2 regions of the Ensifer sp. GW823-FHT05D09 genome follow, and region 2 is predicted to be linked to the other one. Evidence: riboswitches for the same ligand, from Rfam matches in the RefSeq annotation. Region 2 holds a riboswitch; the other holds the start of a gene.
The links. Region 2 has a riboswitch for FMN ahead of AC1Q80_RS23755 (DMT family transporter). Riboswitches for the same ligand answer to the same signal wherever they lie in the genome.

Region 1: it holds a riboswitch for FMN, as region 2 does, so the genes downstream of both, AC1Q80_RS11940 (6,7-dimethyl-8-ribityllumazine synthase) here and AC1Q80_RS23755 (DMT family transporter) in region 2, are expected to answer to the same signal.

What each region holds. Positions count from the first base shown of each region.
Region 1 is NZ_JBXAIA010000003.1:323,936-339,644, forward strand. Features, by position in the region: gene AC1Q80_RS11890 (iron-containing alcohol dehydrogenase) at 1-596, opposite strand, end outside; gene AC1Q80_RS11895 (aldehyde dehydrogenase family protein) at 593-1,978, opposite strand; gene AC1Q80_RS11900 (glutamine synthetase family protein) at 2,064-3,428, opposite strand; gene AC1Q80_RS11905 (amino acid permease) at 3,524-5,071, opposite strand; gene AC1Q80_RS11910 (N-formylglutamate amidohydrolase) at 5,184-5,957, opposite strand; gene AC1Q80_RS11915 (MurR/RpiR family transcriptional regulator) at 6,133-7,011, shown strand; gene AC1Q80_RS11920 (ABC transporter substrate-binding protein) at 7,199-8,305, shown strand; gene AC1Q80_RS11925 (ABC transporter permease) at 8,419-9,300, shown strand; gene AC1Q80_RS11930 (ABC transporter permease) at 9,297-10,079, shown strand; gene AC1Q80_RS11935 (ABC transporter ATP-binding protein) at 10,092-11,153, shown strand; FMN riboswitch at 11,288-11,541, shown strand; gene AC1Q80_RS11940 (6,7-dimethyl-8-ribityllumazine synthase) at 11,633-12,106, shown strand; gene AC1Q80_RS11945 (low temperature requirement protein A) at 12,531-13,808, opposite strand; gene derI (D-erythrulose-4-phosphate isomerase) at 14,100-14,537, opposite strand; gene AC1Q80_RS11955 (triose-phosphate isomerase) at 14,577-15,344, opposite strand; gene AC1Q80_RS11960 (DeoR/GlpR family DNA-binding transcription regulator) at 15,341-15,709, opposite strand, start outside.
Region 2 is NZ_JBXAIA010000009.1:209,008-224,716, forward strand. Features, by position in the region: gene AC1Q80_RS23730 (phospholipase D family protein) at 1-84, shown strand, start outside; gene clpP (ATP-dependent Clp endopeptidase proteolytic subunit ClpP) at 375-1,007, shown strand; gene clpX (ATP-dependent Clp protease ATP-binding subunit ClpX) at 1,301-2,578, shown strand; gene lon (endopeptidase La) at 2,956-5,376, shown strand; gene hupB (DNA-binding protein HupB) at 5,598-5,873, shown strand; FMN riboswitch at 5,996-6,146, shown strand; gene AC1Q80_RS23755 (DMT family transporter) at 6,225-7,133, shown strand; gene AC1Q80_RS23760 (esterase-like activity of phytase family protein) at 7,218-9,422, shown strand; gene AC1Q80_RS23765 (MarR family winged helix-turn-helix transcriptional regulator) at 9,513-9,986, opposite strand; gene AC1Q80_RS23770 (methyl-accepting chemotaxis protein) at 10,170-12,008, opposite strand; gene AC1Q80_RS23775 (metallophosphoesterase family protein) at 12,385-13,662, shown strand; gene AC1Q80_RS23780 (ATP-binding protein) at 13,662-15,709, shown strand, end outside.

The DNA of each region.
Region 1 (15,709 bases), on a different contig from region 2:
ATGCCGGTGCCGGCCGTGATCACTTTGGGCATGCCGACCGTCAGTTCCGGATCGCAGATGGTAACGGCGGGCAGGAACTTCGGATGGAAGATCACCTTCTTCACGTGGCTTGCCGAATTGGTGATGACGCTGGCGCGACCGACCTCGGAGCCGGTGCCGGCAGTCGTCGGCACGGCGACGATCGGCGCGATGCCTTCGACGCTCGCACGCGTCCACCAGTCGCCGACATCCTCGAAGTCCCAGACGGGCCGCGTCTGCCCGGCCATGAAGGCCACGCACTTGCCGAGGTCGAGGCCGGAGCCGCCGCCGAAGGCAACGACGCCGTCATGGCCGCCGTCCTTGAACGCCTTGACGCCGGCGGCCAGGTTGATGTCGTTCGGGTTCGGATCGACATCGGCGAAGATCGCCCGGCCAAGGCCGTTGGCCTCGAGAATATCGAGCGCATTCTGCGTGATCGCCATCGGCGCCAGGCCACGGTCGGTGATCAAGAGCGGCTTCTTCATGCCGGCCGCCTTGCAATGGTCGGCAAGCTCCTTGATCCGGCCGGCGCCAAACCTGATGGCGGTCGGATAGCTCCAGTTCGCGGTGATCGTCATGCTGTGACTTTCTTCAGATGGTAGGATTTCGGACGGGTAAGGTTCTGGAAGCCGATGACCGAAAGCGAGCCGCCGCGGCCGGTTTCCTTGACGCCGGTCCAGCAAAGCGCCGGATCGAGATAGTCGGCGCGGTTCATGAACACGGTGCCGGTTTCAAGGTCGCGGCCGATGCGCGAGGCGCGGTCCGCATCCTTGGTCCACAGCGACACGGTCAGTCCGTATTGGCAATCGTTCATCAGCTCGATCGCCTGGCTGTCGCTCTTTACCTTCATGATGCCAACGGCTGGGCCGAAGGTTTCTTCGCGCATGAAGGCCATGGAGTGATCGACATCGACCAGCACCTGCGGCGCGAGATAGGCGCCGCCATCGTCCTGCGGGAACAGCTTTGGATCGACCAGCGCCTTGGCGCCCTTCGAGATCGCGTCGGCGATCTGCTCGCGCACCGTTGCGGCAAAGCGCTTGTGCGCCATCGGCCCCAGCGTCGTTTCCGGGTCGAGCGGATTGCCGAGCTTGTAGTTCGACACCCAGGCGACCGACTTCTCGACGAAAGCGTCGTAGAGCGATTCATGCACATAGATGCGCTCGATGCCGCAGCAGCACTGGCCGGAATTGAAGGTGGCGCCATCCATCAAGGTGTCGACCGCCGCATCGAGATCAGCGTCTTCCATGACGTAGCCCGGATCCTTGCCGCCGAGTTCCAGGCCAAGGCCGGTGAATGTGCCGGCAGCCGCGCGCTCGATCGACCGGCCGCCTTCGACCGAACCGGTGAAGTTGATGAAGTCGAAGCTTTTCGCCGCGATCAGTGCTGCCGTCGTCTCGTGGTCGAGGAAGACGTTCTGGAACACATCGGCCGGAACGCCGGCCTCGACGAAGGCGCGCACCATGCGCTCGCCGACGAGGATCGTCTGGCTGGCATGCTTGATGATGACGGTGTTGCCGGCCATCAGCGCCGGCGCGACCGTGTTGATCGCCGTCATGTAGGGATAGTTCCACGGCGCGATGACGAAGACCACACCATGCGGCTCGCGTTCGATACGGCGGCCGAAGCGGTCGCTGTCCTCGACGAGGATCGGCTGCAGCGCATCGGCGGCAATCGAGGCGACGTAGTTCGAGCGCTCGTTGAAGCCCTTGAACTCGCCGCCGTAGCGCACCGGCCGGCCCATCTGCCAGGCAAGCTCCGGCACGACCTCGTCGACCATCTCGTTGAGACGGGCGACGCCGGCCAGCACCAGGTTGACGCGCTCATCCAGCGGACGGCGGGCCCAGGCCTTTTGCGCCTGGCGGGCGTGGGCGACGGCCTGCTTGGCAAGCTCCAGCGGCAACGCCGGGCGTTCGGCATAAACTTCCCCGTTCACCGGAGAAATACACTTGATCATGCTCATGATCGTCTTCCTGCTTCCATTTCGAATGACGGCGTGGCCGGCCCCGGTAGCGGGCCGGCCACTGAAACTTGAAATTCCGGCCCTGTCAGGCCCGCTCGAAACCGCGTGCCACTTCCCAATCGGTGACGCGGCGATCGTATTCTTCCTGCTCCCACTCGGCCGCGCGGACATAGTGGTCGATGACCTCGTCGCCGAAGGCTGCACGCAGCATCTTGGAGCCGGTCAGCGCTTCCGTCGCGGCCCGCAAGGTACGCGGGATCTCGCGCACGTTCTTGCCGCCATAGGCATCGCCGACAAAGGGCGCTTCCAGTTCCATCTTGCCTTCGATACCGGAAATGCCGGCGGCGAGCAAAGCGGCGAAAGCGAGATAGGGATTGAGGTCGGAGCCGCCAACGCGGCACTCGATGCGGATCCCCTTGGTGTCCTCGCCGCACAGGCGATAGCCGGCCGTCCGGTTGTCCTTGCTCCACACCGCTTTCGTCGGCGCAAACGTACCGGCCATGAAGCGCTTGTAGGAGTTGATGTAGGGCGCGAGGAAATAGGTGATCTCGCTGGCGTGGCTCAAGAGGCCGGCGACATACTGGCGCATCTGCTCCGACATGCCGTATTTGCCGTCCTTGTCGAAGAATTTCGGCGTCTTGCCGTCGGCGCTCCACAGCGACTGGTGGATGTGCGACGACGAGCCCGCGGCCTGATAGTTCCACTTGGCAAGGAAGGTGATCGCCTTGCCGCGCGACCAGGCGATTTCCTTGCAGCCGTTCTTGATGATCGCATGCCGGTCGGCCATCGTCAGAGCGTCGGCGTAGCGCACATTGATTTCTTCCTGGCCGGCAGACGCCTCGCCCTTGGAATTCTCGACCGGAATGTCGGCGCCCTGCAGGCCGTTGCGGATCGCCCGCATCACGTCTTCTTCCTTGGTGGTCTGGAAGATGTGGTAGTCCTCGTTGTAGCCGCTGACGAGCTGCAGGTCGCGGTAGCCGGACTGGCGCGCATCGTCATAGGTCTGGTCGAACAGGAAGAATTCGAGCTCGCTCGCCATGAAGGCCTTGAGGCCCATGGCCTCCAGCCGGGCGATCTGCTTCTTCAGGATGGCGCGCGGCGAGTGCGGCACTTCGGCGTGTGTGTGGTGGTCGAGCATGTCGCAGAGCACAAGCGCGGTGCCCTCGAGCCACGGAATACGGCGCAGCGTCGAAAGGTCCGGCTTCATCGTATAGTCGCCGTATCCCTTCTCCCAGCTCGTCGCCTTGTAACCGGAGACCGTTTCCATCTCCATGTCGGTTGCCAGCAGGTAGTTGCAGCTATGCGTTTCCTGCCAGGCGCTGTCGACGAAATATTGCGCGTGGAAGCGCTTGCCCATCAGCCGGCCCTGCATGTCGACCTGGCAGGCGAGAACCGTATCGATGCGGCCCGCGGCAACATCCTCTTTCAATTGCTCGAACGAATAGCTCATCAAAATTCATCCCATGTTTCGGCAAGCGGCCGTTCCCGTGGCCGCAAAAAGAAAGGCGGAAGCTGCAGATGCGCTTCCGCCCATTTTATTGTTGCTTAGATCTGGCCGACCGCCTTTTCGGCAGCAGCGATTTCCGCCTGGCGGCGTGCGACTTCGTCGCCGATCGGCGGGCCGCGGAAGCGGCGCTTTTCGAAACCGAACCAGATGATCGCGGTCAGGACCAGGAAGCCGACGGTGATGTAGAGCGCCCAGTCGTTCGGCGGCTGGATGCCGAGAACGAAGATCAGCGCCATGGCGATGATCGAGAGCACCGCAAAGATCTTGAACATACCCTCGCCCAAGTCCCACGGGCCCATCTTGTCCCACTTCGACGTGCCCCAGGCGAAGAGGCCGAGCGTGATCGGGATCGCGAAGGAGAAGAACAGGAAGATGACCGTGCACGACACGACGATCGTGTAGACGGGCGTCTCGCCGATCGCGACCAGTGACGAACCCCAGACAAAGAGCACGGCGAGGATCGAGCCGGTCCAGATTGCTGCCACCGGCGTGCGGTAGGTCGGGCTGACCTTGGCGAGCGCCTTGGAGGCCGGCAGACCGCCGTCACGCGAGAAGGCGAAGATCATGCGCGAGACCGAGGTCACGGTTGCCAGGCCGCACAGCCACTGGCTGACGAGGATGGCGAGGTAGAGCACGTCCTTCATCACAGGGTGGACCTGTGCGTCCATGGCCCAGAAGAACACGTTCCAGCCCTGCTTGGCGGCTTCGTCCATGTTCGGGATCATCAGCACGAAAGAGCACAGCATGATGTAGCCGAACAGCGCCGACCACAGCACCGACGAGACCATGCCGCGCGGCACGGATTCGGCAGCTTTCACGGTTTCTTCCGAGGTATGCGCCGACGCATCGTAGCCGGTGATCGTATAGATCGGCAGCAAGAGACCGAGCAGGAAGACCCACGAGCCCGAGGTTGCCGGCCAGACATTGCCGCCGGCTTCACCGGAATAGTTGGAGAAGGTGAAGAGGCGGGCGATGTCGTAGCTGTCGGCAACGGCAAGGCACACGACAGCGAGCAGGATCGACGTTGCGAAGATCAGGTAGCCCGAGAAATCGGTGAGCTTGGCCGTGAGCCCAATACCCATGTGGTTGACCAGAGCCTGGGCGCCGGTGATGACCGCCAGGAAGATGATCCGCGTCAGCGTCGTATCCTCAAGGCCGAAATACGGTGTGCCGAACGAGCCCATGAAGAAGTAATAGGTGCCGACATTGATGGCGCCCAACACAGTAACGAGACCGAGCAGGTTGAACCAGGCGGTCAGCCAGCCGGTGAAGCGGTTGCCGAGGATCGAGCCCCAGTGATAGAGGCCGCCGGCGGTCGGATAGGCCGAGCTGATCTGCGCCATGGCAACGGCAAAGACGAGCGAGATGAAGCAGCCGAGCGGCCAGCCGATGCCGATGGCGGCCCCACCCGCACCCGACGTTGCCTGGGCCAGCGAATTGATGCCGCCGGAGAGAATGCAGATGATCGAGAACGAGACCGCGAAGTTCGAGAACCGGCTCATTCGCCGCTCGAGCTCCTGGGCATAGCCCATCGAATGCAGGACCTGCATATCCTGCTTTTTGTCGAGATCACTGTAGTCTGACATTTTTCTTCCCCTGATTTCTTCAGACCCGGCCGCCCCATTGCGGCAGGATCCCATCACTACCTGCCCCGGCAAGCCGGAACAGGACCGCGGCAAAGCCGCTCCCCAGGGTCTTTTATTGTGCTGAAAGTGCCGCCACGCCTTGGCTGAGCAACCCTTCCAGATAATCGGCCATGACCCTCTGGCCGATCTCGTTTCGAATGAGATCGTTGCGGATCTCGATCATCACATTCGGCAATCCGTTGTGGACGCCGTATTCGATCAGGCTATGCGTGACACCGTCGGCCGGCCCGTATGGCTCGTTGCGGCGGATGTCATAGGCAACCTTGCCCTTGGTGGCGAAGGTCAGCATCTGGTCGGCGAGCCGGCTGTCGGCGTCATGCAATATGCCGACCTCGACTGAACGCGGCTTGCCGAAATAGACCGGCGTGAACGAGTGCATGGTGACAACCACGGGCGGCTTGCCCTTGGCCTTGCGCTCGGTGACGAACCGGCTGACGGCGTCGTGAAACGGCAGGTAGATCTCGTCGACACGCGCCTGCCGCTCGTCCTCTGCCAAATCGCGGTTGCCGGGAACCTCGAAAACTTCGCTGACGGCAGGCATGGCGCCGTCGGCCTCCGGCGGACGGTTGCAATCATAGGCAAGGCGCGAGAAGCGCTGGTAAATCAGCGCCGCATCGAGCTTGCGCGACAAGAGCTCGGCAACGGCGAGCGCGCCGGGATCCCAGGCGATGTGGCTTTCGAGCGCCTGCTGCGAAAGGCCGAGAGACCCCAGCCGTTCGGGCACCCGGCGCGATGCATGTTCGCAAACGAGAACGATTTCGCCTCTGCCGGCCGCATTCTCGATCGCAACCGGATCGCCATCTGTATCGGTCAAAAGTCGCGTCAACACCGGCATCCCCTCTTGCCCCGTTAGACGTTCATTAATGAAAAGATTTGTTCAGAGATTAGCCAGTGTCAATCGAAATCTGAAACGATCTCTTCAAAATTGCGATTGACTCCAATTGTGACAGCGATGTTTAATCTGTCACAAACTGGCATTAGACCAGTTCAGGGGAACCGATTTGACCAGCAAGGCGACATCCACGACGGTGTCGGATGTGATCAATGCCCACTTCACCGCGCTGACCCGCGCGGAAAGGCAGTTGGCGGAGACACTTCTCGACAATTATCCGGTATCGGGACTCGGTTCGATCACCACGGTCGCCGAGAACGCCGGCGTGTCGACACCAACAGTCGCCCGCATGGTGCAAAAGCTTGGTTTCAAAGGCTTTCCCGATTTTCAGTCGCGGCTGCACCAGGAGCTGGAAGCGACGATTTCCAACCCGATCACCAAGCATGACCGCTGGGCTGCAAGCGCGCCGGGTACCCACACGCTCAACCGCTTTGCCGACGCCGCCATGAACAACATGCGCGAGACGCTGTCGCAGATCGAACCGCAGGAATTCGACGAGGCGGTAGCCCTTGTCGCCGACCGCAAGCGCAACGTCTATCTGCTGGGCGGCCGCATCACCCGCGCCGTTGCCGATTATCTCTTCACCCACCTGCAGGTCATCCGCCCTGGCGTCACCGAAATCGCCTCCAATGCCAGCGCCTGGCCGCATTACGTGCTCGACATGCGCCATGGCGACGTGCTGATTCTCTTCGACATCCGCCGCTACGAGCAGGAGATGGAGACACTCGCGAAATCCGCCCGCGACCGCGGCGTCGAGATCGTGCTCTTTACCGATCGCTGGAGTTCACCGGTCGCCAAATCCGCCTCCAAGGTCTTCCGCTCGCAGATCGAGGTGCCGTCCGCCTGGGACAGTTCGGTGGTCATCCTGTTTCTGGTCGAAGCGTTGATCGAAGCCGTGCAGAGCTCCAACTGGGACGCGACACGCGACCGGATGAAGACGCTCGAAGGGCTGTTCGATTCGACCCGCATCTTTCGCAAACCGGTTTAGGAGGGACAGCCGGAACGTTCACGAAGTTTTATGCACATGTGTCTCAGTGAAGGCGCCGTGTCGGAAAAAGATTTGTTCTTCCAACGACATGGGCGGCGCGAACAGACAGATCGCTGTCACACAAGTTTCATAGCATCTCTTTAACAGCATCGCCGAAATTGACTGAAAACCCATAAGGAGAACGCCAGTGATTTCAACGACTCAACGCCTGCTCTCGCTTTCCACCGCCATTCTCTTGGCAACGACGGCCATTGCCGCTGCCGAGCCAAGCGCAGAGCTCATCGAAGCTGCCAAGAAAGAAGGCATGCTGACCACCGTTGCCCTGCCCCACGATTGGTGCGGCTATGGCGACGTCATCGCCGCGTTCAAGGCCAAGTATCCGGAAATCCAGGTCAACGAACTGAACCCCGACGCCGGCTCTGCCGACGAAGTCGAGGCCGTCAAGGCCAACAAGGACAACAAGGGCCCGCAGGCGCCTGACGTTGTCGACGTCGGCCTTGCTTTCGGTCCGCAGATGAAGGCCGAAGGCCTGCTGCAGCCCTACAAGGTGTCGACCTGGGACGAAATTCCTGACAGCGTCAAGGATGCCGAAGGCTACTGGTACGGCGACTATTACGGCGTCATGTCCTTCCTGGTGAACAAGGACCTCGTCGCCAACGCGCCGAAGGACTGGGCCGACCTCTTGAAGCCGGAATATGCCGGCCAGGTGGCACTCGCCGGCGACCCGCGCGCCTCGAACCAGGCGATCCTCGGCGTTCTCGCTGCTGGCCTCGCCAAGGGCGCCAAGTCGGGCAAGGAAGCCGGTGAAGCCGGTCTCGCCTACTTTGCCGAGCTCAACAAGGCCGGCAACTTCGTTCCGGTTATCGGCAAGTCCGGCACGCTCGCCCAGGGTTCGACCCCGATCGTCGTTGCCTGGGACTACAACGCTCTCGGCTGGGCGAAGACGCTTAACGGCAACCCGCCGACCGAAGTCGTCGTTCCTGCAAGCGGCGTTCTCGCCGGCGTCTACGTTCAGGGCATCTCGGCCTATGCGCCGCACCCGAACGCCGCCAAGCTTTGGATGGAACACCTCTACTCCGACGAAGGTCAGCTCGGCTGGCTGAAGGGCTTCTGCCACCCGACCCGCTTCAACGCCATGGTCAAGGCCGGCAAGGTTCCGCAGGAACTGATCGACGCCCTGCCGCCGGCAGCTGCCTACGAAAAGGCCTACTTCCCGACGCTCGAAGAAGTCGATGCCAACAAGGCAGCGGTCACCGGCGCCTGGGATTCCGTGGTCGGCGCCAACGTTCAGTAAGCGTTTCCACAATCATGCTGCCCCGGCCGGTTTTCCGGCCGGGGCAGATGCGATATCGATAAGCAATTCAATGAACGACCGCGTCCGTAACGCGGCTTCTCGGGGCGAACGGAATGTCATCTGCTCACACCGGCGCCAGGCCACCTGCGCGCCGTCTTCCGCTTCACTGGCTCGGCGTCCTGCCCTTTGCAGCGTTCGTGTTCCTTTTTCTGATTCTGCCAACGATGAAGATCGTGGTCGGCGCCTTCCAGACGCCTGATGGCAGCTTCACCTTCGACAACATCATCGGTCTGTTCACGCCGTCGATCCTGTCGGCCTACTGGATCTCCATCAAGATCAGCATCGCCTCGGCGCTTCTCGGCTGCCTGATCGGCTTTGCGATTGCGTCTGCCGTCGTCTTCGGCAGTCTGCCGAAATGGATCCGCGGACCGCTTTTGACGTTTTCCGGCGTCGCTTCGAACTTCGCCGGCGTCCCGCTCGCCTTCGCGTTTCTCGCAACGCTCGGCCCCGTCGGCATCCTTACCGTGTTCCTGCGCTCGAACTTCGGTCTCGACCTCAGGCTGCTCGGCTTCAACCTCCTGTCCTTCTGGGGGCTTACCGTCACCTATCTGTTCTTCCAGATTCCGCTGATGATCCTCATCATCACCCCGGCTCTCGACGGATTGAAGCGCGAGTGGCGCGAGGCTGCCGAAATTCTCGGTGCCACCGGCCTGCAGTACTGGCGCATGGTCGCCTTCCCGATCCTGCTGCCTTCACTTCTCGGCACCCTCGCGCTCCTCTTCGCCAACGCCTTCGGAGCCGTCGCGACCGCGATCGCGCTCACCGGCTCGTCGCTCTCGATCGTCCCCATTCTGCTCTTCGCCCAGATCCGCGGCGACGTTCTCGGCAATCCGCACCTCGGCTACGCACTCGCCTTCGGCATGATCGTCGTCACGGGCATCGCCAACGCGATCTACATCTGGCTTCGCGCCCGCAGCGAGAGGTGGCTGAAATGAAGAAGATATGGGCCTGGGGGGCCCTCATTTTCGGCCTCCTCTATTTCACCCTGCCGCTCATCGGCATGACGAACTTCTCGCTGAAGATGCGTCGCGGCGAGTATTCCTTCGACGCCTATGGCAAGGTCTTCAGCGATCCGCGCTTCCAGGAGACCTTCACCTATTCCATCATGCAGGCGCTGTTCACCATCGCCTTCGGCGTGCTGCTCGTGGTGCCGACGGCCTACTGGGTTCGCCTGAAGCTGCCGCGGTTGCGGCCCTACATCGAGTTCATCACGTTGCTGCCGCTCGTCATTCCGGCGATCGTCATCGTCTTCGGCTACATCCGCCTCTACAACACCTCGAGCTGGCTGCCGCTGACCGGATCGATCGCGGGCACCAACGTGCTTCTGATGTTCGGCTATGCCATCCTCGCCCTTCCCTACATGTACAGGGCCGTAGACACCGGGCTTCGCACGATCGACATCGCCACACTGACAGAGGCCGCTCAAAGCCTCGGCGCGGGGTGGGCGACCATTCTCGGCCGGATCATTCTGCCGAATGTCCTGGTCGCAGTGCTCTCCGGCGCCTTCCTGACGTTTGCCATCGTCATCGGCGAATTCACCATGGCAGCGCTTTTGAACAGGCCGGCGTTCGGTCCGTATATGCAGCTTCTGGGCGCCAACCGCGCCTATGAGCCAGCCGCCCTCGCCGTCATCGCGTTCGGCATCACCTGGGGCTGCCTCGGCCTCATCCAGCTCGTCTCGCGCTTCCAAAAAAGCGCGCCTCCCAAGGCCTGAGGATCGGTTCATATGAGTTTCCTGACACTGACCGCCATCCAGAAATCCTTCGGCCCCGTGCAAGTCGTGCATGGCTTCGACATGGCGATCGAGAAGGGCGAGTTTGTCTCGTTCCTTGGCCCCTCGGGCTGCGGCAAGACCACCGTCTTGCGCATGATCGCCGGCTTCGAGACGCCCTCCAGCGGATCCATCGTCATCAATGGCAAGGATCAGGGCGCGCTGAAGCCGAACCAGCGCAACATCGGCATGGTGTTCCAGGCCTACGCTCTGTTTCCCAACATGAACGTGCACGACAACGTCGCCTTCGGCCTGAAGGTCGCCGGTGCGCCGAAGGCGGAGACTGATACGCGCGTCAAGCAGATGCTGAGCCTGATCAAGCTCGAGCACCTGGCCGACCGTTTCCCCTACCAGCTGTCCGGCGGCCAGCAGCAGCGCGTGGCACTCGCCCGCGCGCTCGCCGTCAAGCCGCAGGTGCTTTTGCTCGACGAACCACTGTCGGCGCTCGACGCCAAGATCCGCGTGTCGCTACGCGAGGAGATCCGCCAGATCCAGCAGCAGCTCGGCATCACCACCGTCTTCGTCACCCATGACCAGGAAGAGGCGCTGTCGATCTCGGATCGCATTGTCGTGATGAATGGCGGCCGTGCCGACCAGATCGGAACGCCGTTCGAGATCTACAACACACCTGCCACCCGCTTCGTCGCCTCCTTCGTCGGCACGCTCAACATCATCGAGGCCAAGGTCGCAGACCCGGCCACGGGCGCCGTCGCCATTGGCAACCAGCAGGTCTCGCTGAAGGAGCAGATTGCCGGCATGAAGGGCGGCGACCCGATTTCGTTGGCGCTGCGCCCGGAGGCAGGCTCGATCGCCGACAGCGCCAAGGGTGATACGGCACTGACCGGTGAAGTGGTTTCGACCAGCTTCCTCGGCTCGGTCATCCGCACCAAGCTGCGGATCGGCGGCGATGTCATCTCTTTCGACATGTTCAACGACCCCGGCCTGACGCCGCCGACCTTCGGCGACAACGTCACGCTGCGTTTCGCCGCCAAGGATCTGCTGGTCATCCGCGAGTAGCCGAGCGTTGAAAGGTCAACCGTCGCTGGAATCATTTCGCCCGGCGGCGGCCGGCCTTGGAAAAATCTGTCGTAATTTCCAGGATTTTCGTCGCGCCACGCGTTTGACCACGCGTGGCCGATCTATATAGTCGGCCCTGTTCTCAGGGCGGGGTGAAAGTCCCCACCGGCGGTAGCGATCGCTACAGCGCCGCGCGTCCTAAAGACGCGCAAAGGTCGCTGTAGAACTTGAACGTGCTGCATGTTTTGCCCTTAAATCGGTGAGATTTAAGGATACATGCAGCGATCGAAGCCCGCGAGCGCCTTGGAGCCGGCAGTGGTTCCAGGGGTCAGCAGATCCGGTCAGATTCCGGAGCCGACGGTTAAAGTCCGGATGGAAGAGAGCAAGCAGGAACGTGGGCCCCATCGCGGGGTTTCGCGCGCATGCATGTTCGCCCGACGGGAAAATTGGAAACGCCAAACCCTGGAAGGCTTGAGACCATGACTATTCTTTCCCACCCCACCGCCAAGATCGCGATCGTTCGTGCCCGCTGGCACGCCGACATCGTCGACCGCTGCGTCGACGCCTTCGTCGCGCAATGGACGAAGCTCGGCGGCTCGGCTGCCGATGTCGAGATCTTCGACGTGCCGGGCGCACTCGAAATCCCGCTGCACGCCCAGAAGCTCGCCAAGACCGGCCGCTACGCCGCGATCCTCGGCACCGCCTTCGTCGTCGACGGCGGCATCTATCGCCACGACTTCGTCGCCGGCACGGTGCTCGACGGCATGATGCGCGTTCAGCTCGACACCGACGTGCCGGTGCTTTCCGCCGTGCTGACCCCGCACAATTTCCAGGAAAGCGCGCCGCTGATCGCCTTCTTCCGCGAACACTTCGTCACCAAGGGCGAAGAGGCCGCCAACGCCTGCGCCCAGATCCTCGACGCCCGCGCCAAGCTGGCGCTGGTCAACGCCTGACCTTAAGATCGCGACACAGGACCCGACAAGCCCCTCATCCGGCCTGCCGGCCACCTTCTCCCCGCCAGGCGGGGAGAAGGACGTGCGTGGCGCGCTCTCGCGTCCAAGCACCGTCATCCGATGGCCACAGCCTTTGCCACCCTACGCTGCGGTCGTCGGTACCGGCAAAGCGGATGGCGAGGCTGTCGGACGAAATAGCACCGCAGGGCTTACGGCGAGTGAAAGCGCACGCGTCACGCTCGACCGTCCCCGCTCCCCGCCTGCGGGGAGAGGGCTAGGGTGAGGGGCAGCTTTGCGCAAAACGGGTGAAGAACAAATCCAAGTGAAGGCCCGACCCCTTTCTTGAATCAACCTCTGAACCACCTGAATCGACCCGCCAGCAACGGCCCTCAAACCGCTGTTTCGACTCGACAATTCCAGCGGCTCACTGCGCCGGCTCGGCCTCGGCGAGGCAACGTTCCAACGCCTCCATGCGGTGACGATGGCCCGCCGCCTCGAAGCCGACGACGGTCACGAACGGCGCGAACATCACCACAATCAGGCAGACGGCCATGTCGACGCCTGCCATCGCCGCTGCGATCGACGCTGCCAGCACAAGCACCGTTCCGGCGAGCAGCCACGCATGCAGCGGCTCTGCCTGCCGCAGCAGATAGGCATACATGCCGTAGACGAGGCCGATGTACGCGCCGACCGGGATGACCACTGTCAGAACCGTTGCCAGCGAGCCGATATGTGCCTTGTGCTCGATGTAGTAGGCAGCGACATGCAGGCCGGCACCGGTCGCGACGATGGCGGCGAAGATGAACATGTGGCCATAGCCCCAGACGAAGGACCGCTTGCGGTGCGCATGTAGCACCTCCGCACTCGGCAGCAGGAAATAGATCCACCACATGCCGAAGGTGAGGCCGGTGCCGGCCAGGCAGACGAGCGCCACGTCGAGGTTCCAGCCCTCCCCGTCGACAACGGCGGTGATCGAGGCGACCGTGCCGACCACACCTTCGCCAAGCGCGATGATCGCCAGAAGGCCGTAGCGCTCGGCGATATGGTGCGCATGCCAGGGCGTGCCACCATACCGCGTCTCGGCGATGTAGGGCCCAAGCATCTCGATCGCCGTCAGCACCACCACCATCGCAATGGACACGCTGAGCGAGAAATCGAAGAAGATCAGCACGATCCAGCCGAGCTGGGCGATGCCGATGGCGATCACATAGGTCATGCAGGCACCGCGCCGCTGCGGATCCTGCCGGGTGGCGCGCAGCCACTGGAAGATCATCGCCACGCGCATGACGACATAGCCGAGCACCATCACGCCATTGTCGAGATGCCCACCCACGTCGATCGAGTGGAACATGGCGGGAAGGCCGATTGCCAGGATCAGCACGCCGACCATCTGCACCATGGTGACGCAGCGAAACACCCAGTCGTCAGTGTCATAGGCTGACGCGAACCAGGTGAAATTGATCCAGGCCCAACAGATGGCAAAGATCGCGAGCGTAAAGCCGATCAGCCCTGCCCTGAAATGTCCTTCGGCCATCAGATGCGCAAGTTGCGATGCCGCAAGGCTGAAAGCGATGACGAAGGTCAGATCGAACAGAAGCTCGAGCGTCGTTGCCGTGCGGTGGTGTTCATGCGTGTCGCGTCCGCTCATGCGCGCCAGGCGATGGGCTGTGGCACGGGGTGGCGTCGTGGTGGCGTCGGACATGGATCGGCATTCCTCGCAGACGGGATGATATGCAAGAATATTCAAATATTTTCAGAAGCTTCGTCAAGCGGGCAGTGCCAGATCACCCGGTTTTGGCTGAACATGAAAACGCCCGGCATCTCTGCCGGGCGTCTCGCCGCAATGCGCGAGGGAGGATCAACGTGCATGGCGGTATCAGCGCATTTCCAGGACACATGCGAAGCCGTTCGCAGCCAGGAATTGCGTAATGCGATGCGAGAGAGCGTCTCCATGGCCCGGTTCAGGCCGGAAACGCTCTCTTGCCCGGTTGAATTACTTCGCCGCGTCGAGACGATCGATCGCGTCGACATTGCCGGCCGACGGGCCGTTCGGGTCGAACTCGGAGGCGAGCCAGGCATCGACGATCGATTTGGCCAGTTCCGGCCCGATGACGCGTGCGCCCATGGTGATGATCTGGGCGTTGTTCGACTTGGCAGCCCGCTCGGCGGAATAGGTGTCGTGGGTCAGCGCGGCGCGGATGCCCGGCACCTTGTTAGCCGAGATGCAGACGCCGATGCCGGTGCCGCAAAACAGGATGCCGCGCTCGTTCTCGCCATCGACGATGGTCTGCGCCAGCTTCTGCGACAGGTCGGCGTAGAAGCCGGACTGGCTGAGGTCGCTGACCTCGAGGTCGGCCTTGCCCTTCAGGTGAGCCGCGATGACGTCGAGCAAGGGCTTGCCGGCGCTGTCTGCTCCGATTGCGATTTTCATGATGGTTCCTTTCCGTCGTTTTGGTTGGCGTGCGGAGGCTCAGATCGCCCCGGAGACACGCTTGAGAATGTCGAGATACCCGTTGACGTCCCAGGCGGAGCGGCCGATGAACAGGCCGTCGATATGCGCCTGAGTAACCAGTTCCTCGCAATTGCCGGGATTGACGCTGCCGCCGTAGAGCACGGGAACGCGCACGCCGAGCGCAGCCTCCGCCACATCGGCGATGCGCTTGTGGCGCTCGTCGGCGTAATCGGATGTGGCCGGAATGCCGTTGACGCCGATGGCCCAGACCGGCTCGTAGGCAAGCAGGATCGTCGCCTTGCGGGCGTCGCCGTCAAGAAGCGCCAGCGCGCCTTCCACCTGCCGCTTCAACACGGCATCCGCCTCGCCAGCCTCGCGCTCGGCAAGCGTTTCACCAATGCAGATCAGCGGCACAAGGCCATGACGCACGGCTGCCGCCGTCTTCAGGCCAACGGTCCGGTCGGTCTCGCCGAAATGCTCGCGCCGTTCGCTGTGGCCGAGCTCGACCACGTCGAGATTGCAGTCCCTCAGCATCACCGGCGACACCTCGCCGGTCCAGGCGCCGGCATCATCCCAATGCATGTTCTGTGCGCCGACCTTGACGCTGGTTTGAGCCAGCCGGTCCTTGACCTGGCGAACGGCGGTAAAGGGCGGAATGACGAAACGCTGGATGCGATCGTCGCGCGCAGCGTCCGCTGCCGCCAGTCCGTCGGCAAAGACCATGGCCTCGGCCAGCGTCTTGTTCATCTTCCAGCTTGTGCCCACCCAGAGCTGCGGCGTCGTCATGCTTTCTCCGATACTTTTTGTGTGTCGACCTTGACCAGGCGTACGCCGGCTTCGCTCAGCGCGTCGGCATGCTCATCCGCCACCTCGGCGCCTGTCAGCACCGCGTCGAAGGCGTCGAGCCCGGTCAGAAAATGCAGGGCGGATCGCCCGAACTTGTCGTGATCAACAAGCAGATACTTGCGCGCCGCCGATTTCACCATCAGGCGCTTCGCCTGCACGACCTCCTGGTCCTGGTGGAAGGCTGCCGTGCCAGCGACGGCGGAGCTGGAAAGGAAGGCGATGTCGACGCGCAGCGAGCGCAGCGCCTCTTCCGTCACAATGCCAAAGAAGCCATTGAACTTCTTGCTGTACTGGCCGCCGAGCGC
Region 2 (15,709 bases):
TTACGGGGCGAGCCGGATGCCAGTCTGTTGCGGCGCTTCATCGCTGGGCTCATTCGCATCCTGCCGATCGAATCTCAGCTCTGACGTCGCTGCCAGCGTGCACGGGTTTACCGTTCGTTTACCGAGCGGCGGCGAATGCTGTGCGCAAAGCGCAAAAGCCAAGGCGCCGGCGAAGGCGTTGGCGAAAAAATGTTCTATCAGCAATCACGTGTGGAGGAGTTCTGTTCTTAGGCTGGAAGGGCGCCGCCGATTAAGGTTATCGGACGTTCGCGACTTGAAGTGAAGGGTGTTGACACTCTATGTAGGAGCAGAAGGCCAATCCTGTGATTCCCGGCTCGCAAAGGTTTTGCGGGCCCGATTGATGAAGGTTCGATATGAGAAATCCAGTTGATACCGCCATGGCGCTGGTGCCGATGGTTGTGGAGCAGACCAACCGCGGCGAACGTTCCTACGATATCTTTTCGCGCCTTCTGAAAGAGCGCATCATCTTCCTGACCGGCCCGGTCGAAGATCAGATGGCGACGCTCGTCTGCGCCCAGCTTCTTTTCCTTGAAGCGGAAAACCCGAAGAAGGAAATCGCGCTTTACATCAATTCTCCGGGCGGCGTCGTGACCGCCGGCATGGCGATCTACGACACCATGCAGTTCATCAAACCGGCCGTTTCGACGCTGTGCATCGGCCAGGCCGCCTCGATGGGCTCGCTTCTGCTGGCTGCTGGCCATAAGGACATGCGTTTCGCCACCCCGAATTCGCGCATCATGGTCCACCAGCCGTCCGGCGGTTTCCAAGGCCAGGCCTCCGACATCGAGCGCCACGCCAAGGACATCCTCAAAATGAAGCGTCGCCTCAACGAGGTTTACGTCAAGCATTGCGGCCGGACCTACGAAGAGGTTGAACAGACGCTCGATCGCGACCATTTCATGAGTTCCGACGAGGCGCTCGACTGGGGTCTGATCGACAAGGTCATCACATCGCGCGAAGCGATCGAGGCTGCAGAGCAGGCGTGATGACGCGCTTTTGTGTCACGATAGATGCAATTGTGACACAATTGTAATAGTGAAAGGGCTTTATCGAGGGGGTAAAGCCGCTAAGATGAACCCTTAATGCTATGTTGAGCTGTGAAGGCATAGGGTTCAGAGTTAGGTGGGAGAGTCGTTGCGGCCGAATCTTGGGCAAAATGCCCTGATACGGTGGGTACTCCCGGAAGCCCTCTTAATGCAGCGCAGATCTTTGCGCGGGGCGAATTGAGTGGTCCGTGGTATCTTTTCGAGGGTATCCGGCGTGCTGGAAGGAAATGGAAATGAGCAAGGTCAGCGGTAGCAACGGCGGTGACTCGAAGAATACGCTTTATTGTTCGTTTTGCGGCAAGAGCCAGCACGAAGTCCGCAAGCTGATTGCCGGACCGACGGTTTTCATCTGCGATGAATGCGTCGAGCTCTGCATGGACATCATTCGCGAAGAGAACAAGACCTCGATGGTCAAGTCCCGCGATGGTGTTCCTACCCCCCAGGAAATCATCAAGGTCCTCGACGAGTACGTTATCGGCCAGCAGCAGGCGAAGCGCATCCTGTCGGTCGCCGTGCACAATCACTACAAGCGCCTGGCCCACGCGGCCAAGGGCAGCGATGTGGAGTTGGCGAAGTCGAACATCATGCTCGTCGGCCCGACCGGTTGCGGCAAGACCTATCTCGCGCAGACGCTTGCGCGCATCATTGACGTGCCCTTCACAATGGCTGACGCAACGACGTTGACGGAAGCCGGCTATGTCGGTGAAGACGTCGAAAACATCATCCTGAAGCTGCTTCAGGCTGCCGACTACAACGTCGAGCGCGCCCAGCGCGGCATCGTCTACATCGACGAAGTCGACAAGATCTCGCGCAAGTCCGATAACCCGTCGATCACCCGTGACGTTTCGGGCGAGGGCGTGCAGCAGGCGCTGCTGAAGATCATGGAGGGCACCGTCGCCTCCGTGCCGCCGCAGGGTGGCCGCAAGCATCCGCAGCAGGAATTCCTGCAGGTGGATACGACCAACATCCTGTTCATCTGCGGCGGTGCATTCGCCGGCCTCGACAAGATCATTTCCGCCCGCGGCGAGAAGACATCGATCGGTTTCGGCGCAACGGTCCGTTCACCCGAAGATCGCCGCGTCGGCGAGGTTCTGCGCGAACTGGAGCCGGAAGACCTGGTCAAGTTCGGCCTCATCCCGGAATTCATCGGCCGTCTGCCGGTTCTGGCGACGCTCGAAGACCTGGACGAAGACGCGCTGATCCAGATCCTGTCCGAGCCGAAGAACGCTCTTATCAAGCAGTACCAGCGGCTGTTCGAGATGGAAGACGTCGAGCTGACCTTCCACGAGGACGCGCTGCGCGAGATCGCCCGTCGCGCCATCGTGCGCAAGACCGGCGCACGTGGCCTGCGCTCGATCATGGAAAAGATCCTGCTCGACACGATGTTCGAGCTGCCGACGCTCGAAGGCGTCCGCGAAGTCGTGATTTCCGACGAGGTGGTGAAGGGTGCAGCACGGCCGCTCTACATCTATTCCGAGCGCTCGGAAGAGAAGACCAACGTCTCGGCCTAAGCGCGAGGCACAGATCAGATTTGAAAAAGCCCGCCTCGTGCGGGCTTTTTCATGACCCCACACTTAGTTGTTGAGATGGCTTCTGCGGCGCGAGATTTAACAATTCGGTTGTTGCTAAAGTGTCTTAACAACGCAATGATGTGACGATTCAGTAACGGGCCTCGGCCGTTGCGCACCCTTGAAGCCTCGTTTTCCGTCGCAAGGTACGCAACAGCAATAAAGCGTAGTCAGAAGGACCCGGCCAATGATGGTGGATGTCGCGTCGAGCCTTGAAAAGGACTCTCTAGCACTCCACTTTCATGTGGAAAACATGACAACCGGGAGTGCCGCTGTGGCTCCCGGGAACGGGCCCGAAATCGGGACGGAAAGGAAATGACATGACGAGCAAAACGTCTCCGGCGACAGAAAGCGCGACCTATCCGGTCTTGCCGCTTCGCGACATTGTAGTCTTCCCGCACATGATCGTGCCGCTTTTCGTCGGCCGTGAGAAGTCCATCCGTGCGCTGGAAGAAGTCATGGGGACCGACAAGCAGATCATGCTTGCCACCCAGATCAACGCGACGGACGACGATCCGGAACCCTCCGCGATCTACCAGGTAGGCACGATTGCCAATGTTCTGCAGCTGCTGAAGCTGCCCGACGGCACCGTCAAGGTGCTGGTCGAAGGGCGTACGCGCGCCAAGATCGACAACTACACGCCGCGTGAAGAATTCTATGAAGCGACAGCACAGGCGCTCGACGAGCCGGAGGAAGACCCGGTTGAGATCGAGGCGCTCAGCCGCTCGGTCGTCTCCGAATTCGAAAGCTACGTGAAGCTCAACAAGAAGATCTCTCCTGAGGTCGTCGGCGTCGCGAGCCAGATCGAAGATTATTCGAAGCTTGCCGACACGGTCGCTTCGCATCTGTCGATCAAGATCGTCGAAAAACAGGAAATGCTGGAAACCACCAGCGTGAAGATGCGCCTCGAAAAGGCGCTGGGCTTCATGGAAGGTGAGATCTCCGTCCTGCAGGTGGAAAAGCGTATCCGCTCGCGCGTCAAGCGCCAGATGGAGAAGACCCAGCGCGAGTACTACCTCAACGAACAGATGAAGGCGATCCAGAAGGAACTCGGCGACGGCGAAGACGGCCGCGACGAGATGGCCGAAATCGAAGAGCGCATCGCCAAGACCAAGCTCTCGAAAGAAGCGCGCGAAAAGGCTGATGCGGAGCTGAAGAAGCTGCGCCAGATGAGCCCGATGTCGGCGGAAGCAACCGTCGTGCGCAACTATCTGGATTGGCTGCTGGGCATGCCGTGGGGCAAAAAGTCCAAGATCAAGACCGACCTGAACCATGCCGAGGAAGTGCTCAACGTCGATCACTTCGGCCTCGACAAGGTCAAGGAACGCATCGTCGAGTACCTGGCCGTTCAGGCGCGTTCGACGAAGATCAAGGGCCCGATCCTGTGCCTCGTTGGCCCTCCGGGCGTCGGCAAGACCTCGCTTGCCAAGTCGATCGCCAAGGCGACCGGCCGTGAGTACGTGCGCATGGCGCTGGGTGGCGTTCGTGACGAAGCGGAAATCCGCGGTCACCGCCGCACCTACATCGGTTCGATGCCCGGCAAGGTCGTCCAGTCGATGAAGAAGGCAAAGAAGTCCAACCCGCTCTTCCTGTTCGACGAGATCGACAAGATGGGCCAGGACTTCCGCGGCGACCCGTCGTCGGCCCTCTTGGAGGTGCTGGATCCGGAACAGAACTCGACCTTCATGGATCACTACCTGGAAGTCGAATACGATCTGTCCAACGTGATGTTCATCACCACGGCGAACACGCTGAACATTCCGGCGCCGCTCATGGACCGCATGGAAGTGATCCGCATTGCCGGCTACACCGAAGAGGAAAAGCTGGAGATCGCCAAGCGGCACCTGCTGCCGAAGGCGATCCGCGATCATGCGCTGCAGCCGAAGGAGTTTTCGGTCACCGACGGTGCGCTGATGGCGATCATCCAGACCTACACGCGTGAAGCGGGCGTTCGTAACTTCGAGCGCGAACTGATGAAGCTCGCCCGCAAGGCTGTGACCGAGATCATCAAGGGCAAGGCCAAGTCCGTAGCCGTCACCGCTGAAAACATCCCGGATTACCTGGGCGTGCCGCGGTACCGGCACGGTGAAGCCGAGCGCGACGATCAGGTTGGCGTGGTCACAGGACTTGCCTGGACAGAGGTCGGCGGCGAACTGCTGACGATCGAAGGCGTCATGATGCCCGGCAAGGGCCGCATGACCGTTACAGGCAACCTGCGTGACGTGATGAAGGAATCGATTTCTGCGGCGGCGTCTTACGTCCGTTCGCGCGCGATCGACTTTGGCATCGAGCCGCCGCTGTTCGACAAGCGCGACATCCACGTGCACTTGCCGGAAGGCGCGACGCCCAAGGATGGCCCGTCGGCCGGTGTTGCCATGGCAACGGCGATCGTCTCCGTGATGACCGGTATTCCGATCTCCAAGGATGTGGCGATGACGGGTGAAATCACCCTTCGCGGCCGCGTGCTGCCGATCGGCGGTCTGAAGGAAAAGCTGCTGGCTGCCGTCCGCGGCGGCATCAAGAAGGTGCTGATCCCTGAGGAGAATGCCAAGGATCTGGCCGAGATTCCGGACAACGTGAAGAACGTGCTGGAGATCATCCCGGTCTCGCGGATGGGCGAAGTGCTCGAACACGCTCTCATCCGCGTCCCGGAGCCGATCGAATGGGACCCGGCAAATGAGCCGGCAACCGTCGCCGCGGTTGATTCGCAGGACGAAGCGGGCGCTTCCATCGCCCACTGATCGACAGGGCTGGCGGGCGCAATTTTGCTCGTCTCAGGCTCATTTGGCAGAAAAACAAGGAAGACCGGCCCCTGGCCGGTCTTTTTTGTTGTAAAAGCATGCCGCAAGCCTTGCATTCCAAGGGATTAGGCGCAATTGGGAATGGCAAGACGCGGGCGATGCGCAAGCCGCCGCGGCTTAAAAACACAGTCGTTTCGAACCATTTTGAAAGGGGTGGAAACATGAACAAAAATGAGCTCGTGTCTGCCGTTGCTGAGAAGGCCGGACTTTCCAAGACCGACGCATCTTCCGCAGTTGATGCAGTTTTCGAGACCATCCAGGCTGAACTGAAGAACGGTGGCGACATTCGCCTCGTCGGTTTCGGCAACTTCTCCGTTTCGCGTCGCGAAGCCTCCAAGGGCCGCAACCCGTCCACGGGCGCTGAAGTTGACATCCCGGCACGTAACGTTCCGAAGTTCACGGCCGGCAAGGGCCTGAAGGATGCCGTTAACGGCTGATAAGTTTGCTTGACGGCCGGATACGAGGCCGGCAGTCCAAGTCTTGAAGGGTTCGGCTCACGCCGGACCCTTCTGCATTTCCAGTTGGCCTTGCAGCAGCTCAGGCTTTGGTCTACGGCTCAGCCTGTTCTCAGGGCGGGGTGAAAGTCCCCACCGGCGGTAAGGGCTTCGGCTCAAGCCCGCGAGCGCTTCCAGCCTTTGTGGGCTGGAAGGATAGCAGATCCGGTGCAATTCCGGAGCCGACGGTCACAGTCCGGATGAAAGAGAATGATCGTGGATGCGAAGGGCAGGGCTGCCCGTCTTCGCACCCTGCGCTCATGCGTCCTGGTTTTTGTTGGTCCCTGTTTGCGGATGAAGGACATGAGCGAGACTACTCAAGCATTTTTCACCTCCCGTGCCATGGCCGGGGCCGCCTGGATGATACTGGCCGGCGTTGCCTTTGCTCTGCTGAATGTCGTCACGCAATGGATGACGATGCAACTCGGCTTTTCCGCCACCTCCACCGCCTTCTGGCAATATGCGTTCGCGCTCGTCTTCTCCCTGCCTTTCCTGTTGCGGGTCGGTCTATCGGCGATGCGCACCGATTATCCCTGGCGTCACGTCGTTCGTGTCGGCCTTGCAGCCCTGGGGGTAGGGGCCTGGGTTTCGGGCCTGGCCTCCGTCCCGATCTGGCAGGCGATCGCGCTGGTGATGACGTCACCGTTCTTCATCATTCTCGGTGCACGGCTCTTCCTTGGCGAACGCGTCGGCGCGTCCCGTTGGGGCGCTGCGGCAGTTGGTTTTGCCGGCGCTGCGATCATCCTGCAGCCCTGGTCGGAGAGTTTCACCTGGGCAGCCTTGCTGCCGGTTCTTTCGGCACTGCTCTGGGGTGCGTCGTCGTTGATCACCAAGAGCCTGACCGGCATCGAGCGTCCCGAGACGATCACAGTGTGGCTGCTGGTGCTTCTGACGCCGATCAACGGCGTGCTGGCGCTGTCGGCAGGCTTTGTCGTGCCGAGCGGTACCATGCTCGCGCTGCTGGTGCTGGCGGGGCTCCTGACCGTCGTGGCACAGTATCTGTTGACGCTGGCGTATACGGTTGCCGATGCCGCCTATGTTCAGCCCTTCGATGATCTCAAGTTGCCGCTTAACGTTCTCGCCGGCTGGCTCGTCTTCGGTTATGCGCCGAGCGGCTATCTCTGGCTGGGAGCCGCATTGATCCTCGGCGCCTCGCTCTTCATCATGCGCCACGAGATGAAACGCGAGCGCGCAAGCGCGTAAAGCGACGCTGCACAACAAAGCTGCGGGATTGTCATGCGCCTGTCATCGCCATCCCGCAGAACCCCCTTGTTTTGGATATTCGACATGGGGGATTTCATGACCATTTCATCATGCAGAACGGCGCTCGCCGCCATGCTTCTTGCGTCTGTTGCTTTTCCGGCTGCTGCCGAACCGGTGTTCAATCGTATCGCGTCCTTCGCCGTTGCCGACAATCTGGAAGGTGACGCCCGCAAGGAAACGACTTCTGCGGAAATCATCACGGCCACCGAAGACGGCAACACGCTGATTTATTCCGATAGCCCCGGCAAGCGCATCGGCCTCATCGACATCACAGACGCCAAGGCGCCGAAGGCGGCCGGCATCGTTTCGTTCGATGGCGAGCCGACATCGGTGACCGTCGCTGGTGCCAAGGCACTCGTGGCCGTCAACACGCGCGAAAGCTTCATCAAGCCCTCCGGCTTCCTCGCCACCGTCGACGTCGCCTCCAAGAAGATCGAAGCGACCTGCGATCTCGGCGGTCAGCCGGACTCCGTCGCGGTCAACAAGGACCGCACGCTTGCCGCGATCGCCATCGAGAATGAGCGTGATGAGGAGGTCAATGACGGCAAGATCCCGCAGATGCCTGCCGGCGACCTGGTGATCCTGTCGCTGAAGGACGGCGTTGCCGATTGCGCTACGATCAAGCACGTGACCCTGACGGGCCTTGCCGACGTTGCCGGCGACGATCCGGAGCCGGAATTCGTTTCCTTCAACGGCAAGGACGAGATCGCGCTGACACTGCAGGAGAACAACCACATCGTCATCATCGATGCCAAATCGGCGACGGTGAAGACGCATTTCTCTGCAGGCAGCGTCGACCTCAAGGACATCGATACCAAGCGCGACGGCGCGATCGCCTTCAAGGACGAGCAGCCCGGCCGCAAGCGCGAGCCCGATGCCGTCAAGTGGCTCGACGACACCCGCATCGTCGTTGCCAACGAGGGCGACTACGAGGGCGGTTCGCGCGGCTTCACGATTTTCGATACGACCGGCAAGGTGCTGTTCGAGTCCGGCGCCAGCTTCGAACACGCGATTGCGTCGATCGGCCATTACCCGGAGAAGCGCTCGTCGGCCAAGGGCGTCGAGCCGGAGGGCCTCGAGGCCGCGAAGTTCGGCGACGACAATCTGTTCTTCGTGCTTGCTGAACGCGCATCCGTCGTCGGCGTCTACAAGGACACCGGCGCCGAGCCGGAACTGCTGCAGTTGTTGCCGTCGGGTATCTCGCCGGAAGGCGCCGTTGCGATCCCGTCGCGCAATCTGCTTGCCACCGCCAACGAGGTCGACCTTGGCGAGGACGGCGGCGCTCGCTCGCATGTGATGATCTACGAGCGTGGCGAAGGCGAGGCTGCCTATCCGCAGATCCGCTCGGCCGACAAGGATGGTCTACCTGTCGGGTTTGGCGCGCTTTCGGGTCTGGCCGCCGTTGCCGACAAGCCGGGTTTCCTGCGTGCCGTCAATGATTCCGTCTATGCGTCGCAGCCGACCATCTTCACCATCGACGCGACCCAGAAGCCGGCGCTGATCACCGAGACGCTCCGCATCACCCGCGACGGCGCGCCGGCACAGAAGCTCGACATCGAAGGCGTCGCCAATGATGGGGAAGGGGGCTTCTGGCTTGCTTCCGAAGGCAACTCCGACAAACTCTATAGCCATGCACTGCTGAAGGTGAACAAGAAGGGCGAAATCAAGAAGGAGATCGCTCTTCCCGAAGCTCTGCGTGCAGGCGAGACGCGCTTCGGCTTCGAGGGTGTGACGGTCGTCGGCGAAGGCGACGATCAGGTGCTCTGGATGGCCGTCCAGCGCGAATGGAAGGACGACCAGAAGGGCTTCGTCAAGCTCGTCTCCTACAAGCCGTCAAGCGAGGAATGGGGTGCAGTCCGCTATCCGCTCGAAAAAGCAGATGGCGGCTGGGTCGGCCTCTCGGAAATCTCGGTGCACGGCGACTACGCCTATATCATCGAACGCGACAACCTGATCGGTCAGGCGGCCAAGCTCAAGAAGCTCTACCGTGTCGCGCTTGCCGAGTTGAAGCCGGCAGCGCTCGGCGGCGAGCTTCCGGTCGTCAAGAAGGAAGAGGTTCGTGACCTCATTCCCGATCTGAAGGCTCTTAATGGCTACGTCGTCGACAAGGTCGAAGGTTTTACCGTCGATGCCGCCGGTAACGGCTATGTCGTCACCGACAATGACGGTGTCGACGATTCCTCCGGCGAAACGCTGTTCTTCTCCATCGGTGCCATCGACGCGATGTAAGCGTCGGGCCAGGAGAAAAACGGAAGAGGCCGGGACATGACGTCCCGGCCTCTTTCTGTTTTGGCTATCAGCATTGGCGGAAAGAAGTGTTTAGCGGGCGACCGCAATCTGTGCGGCTTCCGCCTCGTCCTTGCGCTTGCGGATCTCGTCCGTCTTGTCGACGAGCTTGCCGACGATATCGAAGAGCTGATCGAGCTCCTTGTCGTCGAGTGCCGAGAAGATTTCCTCGATCAGCTGTTTGCGCGGATGTTCAGCCGCTTCCAGTATGACGCGCCCCGTGTCGGTGATCGAGACGATCTTGGCGCGGCGGTCCTCGGGATCCGGCTTGCGCATCACGAGCCGGTCACGCTCAAGGCCATCGATCGCTTCGGTGACGGTGCGCGGCGCGAAGTTCAGTGCGCAGGCGATATCCGTCGAACGACAGGGGCCGAGCTTGCTCAGGAAAAACAGGAATTTGCTGCGCGCCAGCGAAACGCCTTCCTCTGTCATCGACTCGTTCACCAGCCGGTGGACGCGGTGATAAAGCTCAAACAGCCTGTCGGAAACTTCGAATGTCTTCTTCATGATCATCGTTGGAAAATTGTGAGGTGCCATGTCAAATGGCAGCAACATTATTGATAGTTACAATTGCTACATTTGTCGACTAAAACCTCTGCCATTTCACGGTAACGACCTCCTCAACGAAGAAACGGCTCCCGTTTCCGGAGACCGTTTCACTTGCATGCTCAAGAATTTCGCCTGTTCGGACTATGCCGCCCAGCGCGATGAACCGGCCGAAGGCGCGTAGCCGTAGCCGGAAGTCTCGGCGAGCGTGAAGCGGGCGATAAGCTCGCGCAGACGACCTGCCTCCTGTGCCAGCGTCGCGCTTGCGGCATTCGCCTCTTCGACCATGGCCGCGTTCTGCTGGGTCACCTGGTCCATCTGGTTGACTGCGGTGTTGACCTCGGAAAGTCCGGCAGACTGTTCCTGCGCCGAAACACCGATCGCATCCATGTGCTGATTGATCGTCACGATGAAACCTTCGATCGTGCGCAGCGCTTCGCCGGTCTCGCGCACCAGCTTGACGCCGCTCTGCACCTCGACGGCCGAGTTGCGGATCAGGTCCTTGATCTCCTTGGCGGCATTGGCAGAGCGCTGTGCCAGTTCGCGCACTTCCTGGGCAACGACGGCAAAGCCCTTGCCGGCATCGCCGGCGCGGGCCGCTTCAACGCCGGCATTCAGCGCCAGCAGGTTGGTCTGGAATGCGATCTCGTCGATGACGCCGATGATGTTGGAGATCTGGCTCGACGAATGCTCGATACGACCCATGGCATCGACCGCACCGGAGACGATGGCGCCGGACTTGTGGGCGCTTTCGTTAGCCTGGCTGGCGATGGCGCGCGCTTCGTTGGTTCGCTTGGACGAGCTGCCGACATTGGCCGTGATCTGGTCGAGGGCAGCGGCTGTTTCTTCCAGCGAAGCGGCCTGCTGTTCGGTACGGCGCGACAGGTCGTCGGCGCTCTGGCTGACTTCGCGCGCGCCGCTGTCGATGCTGCTGGAGCTGGAGGAGACGGCAGCCAGCGTATCGGCCAGCTGGGCAACGGCCTGATTGAGGTCGTGACGCAGCTGTTCGAAATCCGGCGCAAAAGGTTCGTTGAGTTGGAAGGCGAGATCGCCCGCCGCCAGGCGGCGAAGACCGGTCGCAAGACCCGCCGTTGCTTCCTGCAGGCGGATTTGCGCGGCGGCTTCCGCCTCCTCCGTTACGCGTCGACGCTCGGCCTCAGCCTGCGAACGCTGCACCTTGGCATCTTCCTCGAGCTGCAGATTGGAGATGGCGGCCTCGCGGAAGACCTCGACGGCGCGTGCCATCTCGCCGATCTCGTCCTTGCGCGCGCCGTAGGGAATGGCGGTGGAGGTGTCGCCGTTTGCAAGACCCGCCATCGAGCGGGTGATGATCTGGATCGGACGAGCGATGCCGCGGATTGCGTAGAGGATGGCGCCGAGCACGATGAAGGCCGCAACCGCGATGACACCCATTTCGATCGTGCGGATCTGGTCGTGCGTGGCGGAGCTTGCAGCAACGGCAGCGTCTGCGCCGGCAAGGTTAAGCGCGCGCATGTCCTTGATCGCCTGATCGACCAGTTGTTCCGTCTCGCGCATCTCGACCTTGAACACGCTTTGCGCCTTCATGTTTTCGAGATTGTTGGAGAGTTTGACCATGCCCGCGGAGACAGAGAGATAGGCCTCGTAGGTGCTCTTTACCTTTTCGAGCGCCGCCTTGTCGGCGTCGGTCACCATGAGCGCGGCGTATTCATCTGAAAGCTTGCCGAACCCGGCCACGGCTTCACCGATGACCTTTTCGGCCGCCTTCTTCTCGAAAGGCGTCAGGGAGATCAGGTGCCGGGCAAACGACATGCGTGTGTCCGAAAGCTGGGTTTCGAGCGCACGCGAAAGCGAGACGCGCGGCAACCAGGTGGTGGCGATCTCGTTGTTGCGCTCGTTCATCATCTTGATGCCGCCGAGCGAGGCGACAGCCAAGACGGTGACGATGAGGCCAACCATCAGGAAAAGGGCAATAAGAGTGTGTGATATCTTTAGGCGCGACATGAATAACTCCGGAGGAACGGCGTCCGTAAAAGTTGGTGCATGAATAAGTCGTTCCGGCTCTTGATCGTCATGACGGAGCGGATGCCGAAGCAGGGAGTCATTCCTGTGCTTGACCGCACGCAAAATGCAGCCGCGCGAAACCTATCCAACAAGTTATTACAAAAGCGCTAATCGATTAAAGTGAGTATAATCTGATATTTGCACATAGGAGAACGCGCTCTTTCGAGCGATCGTTTCATGCCGAAACTGCAGTCCACATGTATTAGGGCTGTCTTTACTTGGGTGGCCTGAAATAACCGTGTGGGATGGGCGCGTTCGCGTGGATGACGGTCGCCGGTGCATTGACGGGTGCTGCTGTCGCGGGCCATGGTCGCCCATGCCCTTCCGTTTCGTTCACACCGCCGACCTCCATCTCGATTCGCCGCTACGCAGCCTCGCGCTTCGAAATGCCGATCTTGCCGAAATCGTGCGCGGCGCCACCCGGCAGGCGCTCGTGCGGATTGTCGATCTCTGCCTTGCGGAAGAGGTCGATGCCCTGTTGATCGCCGGCGACCTTTACGACGGCAGCCAGACGTCCATGAACACCGCGCTGTTCCTCGCGGGCGAACTGCGCCGCCTGGACGAAGCCGGCATCCGTGTCTTCATCATCCGTGGCAACCATGATGCCCAATCGCAGGTGACGAATGAACTGACCTTGCCGCCGTCTACGCATGTCTTCAAGGGCCGCAGCAAGCCTGTTCTGGCAAAGACGCTGGAGAGCGGTCGCGATATCTATATCCACGGCATGAGCTTTGCGAGCCCGCACGCGCCGGAAAGCCTGCTGCCGTCCTTTCACATGCCCGCTGTCGACACGATCAATATCGGCATGCTGCATACGAGCCTTGCGGGTGCAGCCGGCCACGATCTTTACGCGCCCTGCAGCGTAGCGGAGCTCCAGGCACACGGCTTCGACTATTGGGCGCTCGGCCACGTTCATCAATATCAGGTGCATGCCAGCGAACCCTTTGTCGTCATGCCGGGCATGCCGCAGGGGCGCGACATCAATGAAGCCGGGGCCAAGGGCGTAATGCTGGTGACAGTCAGCGACGAGGGGCGGTTGACGATCGAGGAACGGGCGATCGGCCTTGCGACTTTCGAGAGGATGAGCCTTGAGCTGACAGGCATTTCCGAGTGGAGCGATATGCTCGATGCGGTCCGAAACGCCTTCCTGCGGGCTCGCAATGCCAACGCTGCCGATCACGTGATCCTTCGGCTGACCTTGACCGGTGTGACACCGCTTGCCTGGCGCCTGCGCCGCGATGGCGATCTGCTCCAGGCAGAGATCGACAATGTGGCTGCGGGTATCGGCGGCTGCTGGGTCGAGAAGATCGAGCTCGTTTGCCGCAACCCGGATGCCGGAACCGGGACGGTGATGGCCGACCCGGTCGATGAATTGGCGGCGCTTGTCTCAAGCGACGTCCTGCCAGCCCATGGCTACCGTCAGGACGTGCGCGCCGCCGTCGAGGAGTTGCTGCAGCAACTGCCGCCGGAGTTGCGCCAGCTCTTGGCGCCGGATGAAGCGGCTGTCGAAAGACTGGCATTCGATGCCGGTGTCTCCGGTGCAGCGGAGGTGCTTGCGCATCTTCACGGCAGCGCCGGCGGGGGGGCTCGCTGATGCGGTTGCGCGAACTCGACCTGGTGCGCTACGGCAAATTTACCGGGCGCCGTCTTGATTTCGGTCCGGCGGCATCGGGCACGCCGGACCTGCATATCGTCTACGGACCGAACGAGGCCGGCAAGTCGACGTTGTTTTCAGGCTTCCTCGATCTGCTTTTCGGCATCGAGCATTACAGCTCTTACGGCTTTCTGCACCCCTATCCAACCATGCGGGTCGGCGGGGTTGTCGAGGCGGCTGGTCGCACGCACCAGGCCTTCCGAGTGAAGCGCAAGACCAACACGCTGGTGTGCGCCGACGATCAGCCGCTGCCGGACAATCTGTTTTCCGCCTCGCTCGGCTCGATCGACCGTGCGACCTATCGCATGATGTTCTCGCTCGACGATGACAGCATCGAGGAGGGCGGGGAATCGATCCTGAAGAGTGAGGGTGAACTCGGTTCGCTGCTTTTTTCCGCCAGTTCCGGCCTGCCCGATAGCGCCGCGATCCTGTCTACCCTGCGCGGTGAGGCGGATGCCTTTTACCGACCTCAGGCACGCAAGCATCAGCTTTCCGAACTGAAGGCCGAACTCGACGCGCTGAAGGTCGAGCGCAGTCGGCTTGATGTCAATGCCCGCGAATACGCGGCGTTGCGCAGGACGCTTCTGGCGGCCCGTGAGCGTCACGACGCGGCCATGGCGCACCGTGTCGAGCTGCGCATGGAACGTGACCGGCTGAAGGCTCAGATGGATGCCTTGCCGCTCTTCAGGCGACTTGATGGTCTGCGAGCCGATCTGGCAAAGGCGCCGGCCTTGCCGCGAGCGCCGGCCGAGTGGGCAGCGGATCTGCCGGCGTTGCGCCGACGCGACATCGAAATCGCGACCAGGCTGCGCCAGCTTGACGACGAAGCCCGGCGCAGGCAGGACGAACTGGAAGATCTGCCGCGAGACGAGGCGGCCCTCGTCCTGGCGGAACGTTTGAACGTGCTGCAGGAGACCGCGCTTGATGCACGGTATGTGACCGCGGCGCGCGACATGCCGGCACGGATCGACGAACTGTCGCGAACGAAAACCGAAATTGCCGCCTGCCTTGTCCGGCTCGGAGATCCCGGCGACCGGGATCCGGCGTCGCTGCTGCTGCCGGCGGCCACAAACACCCGGCTGCAGGAACTCTCCCGGCAACATTCGGCGCTGCAGGAGCGTGCGGCATCTGCCCGACAGGAGGCGGATGCGGCAAGGCGTGCGGAGCGGGAGGCAGCCGCCGAGCTTGTGCGGCTACAGGCCGAAGGCGGCCCGGGTGCTGATCCGACCATGCTTGTCGAGCGTCTTCGGCGCCTGCGGCAGGACGATTGCGGTCTGCGGCTGCATGCCGCAAGACAGTCGCTCGAGCGCCTGGATGCCGAGCTTGCCGATAAGCTCGAGGCTTTGAATCCGTTTTCCGGCAGCGCCGATGATCTGCTCGGTCTGCCTGTGCCGGCCGCTGGCACGATCGAGATCTGGCGACGAGAACTTGCGGCGCTGGACGAAAGGCGTCTGCGCCTTGCAGATCGCATCGGCAGCGAGACCGAGCAACTGGCTGGCGAGGCGGCCCGCCTCGACGCCCTGACGGCTTCGGGTGGGGCCATTGACGACAGGGCTTCCACCGAGCTTCGCCAGCATCGGCAGCATGCCTGGGAAAAGCACAAGGCTCGGCTGGATGCAACGACCGCCGTGATCTTTGAAGACGCCTTGCGGCGCGACGACGATGCAACGGCATTGCGGCTTGCCGAGGCGGCAAAGGTCGCAGATATGCACTCGCTCGCCTTGTCGATCGCCGAGCGCCGGGCGCGGCTCGATTCGCTTCGGGAACATCAGGTTTCCGTCGCCGGGGAATCGTCCGTGTTGCTGGAAGCCGTGCAGATGGCTGCGGCAGGCTGTGGATTACCTAGCGTCACGCAACTGACGCAGCTGGAGGCTTGGATTGCGGCTCGGCTTGCGGCGCTCGATGTTCGCACGCAGCAGCGCTCGACCCGGCTGGAGTTCGATCGCGCCCAGGCCGACGCGAAGGACGCGCGTGAAACACTCAAGGA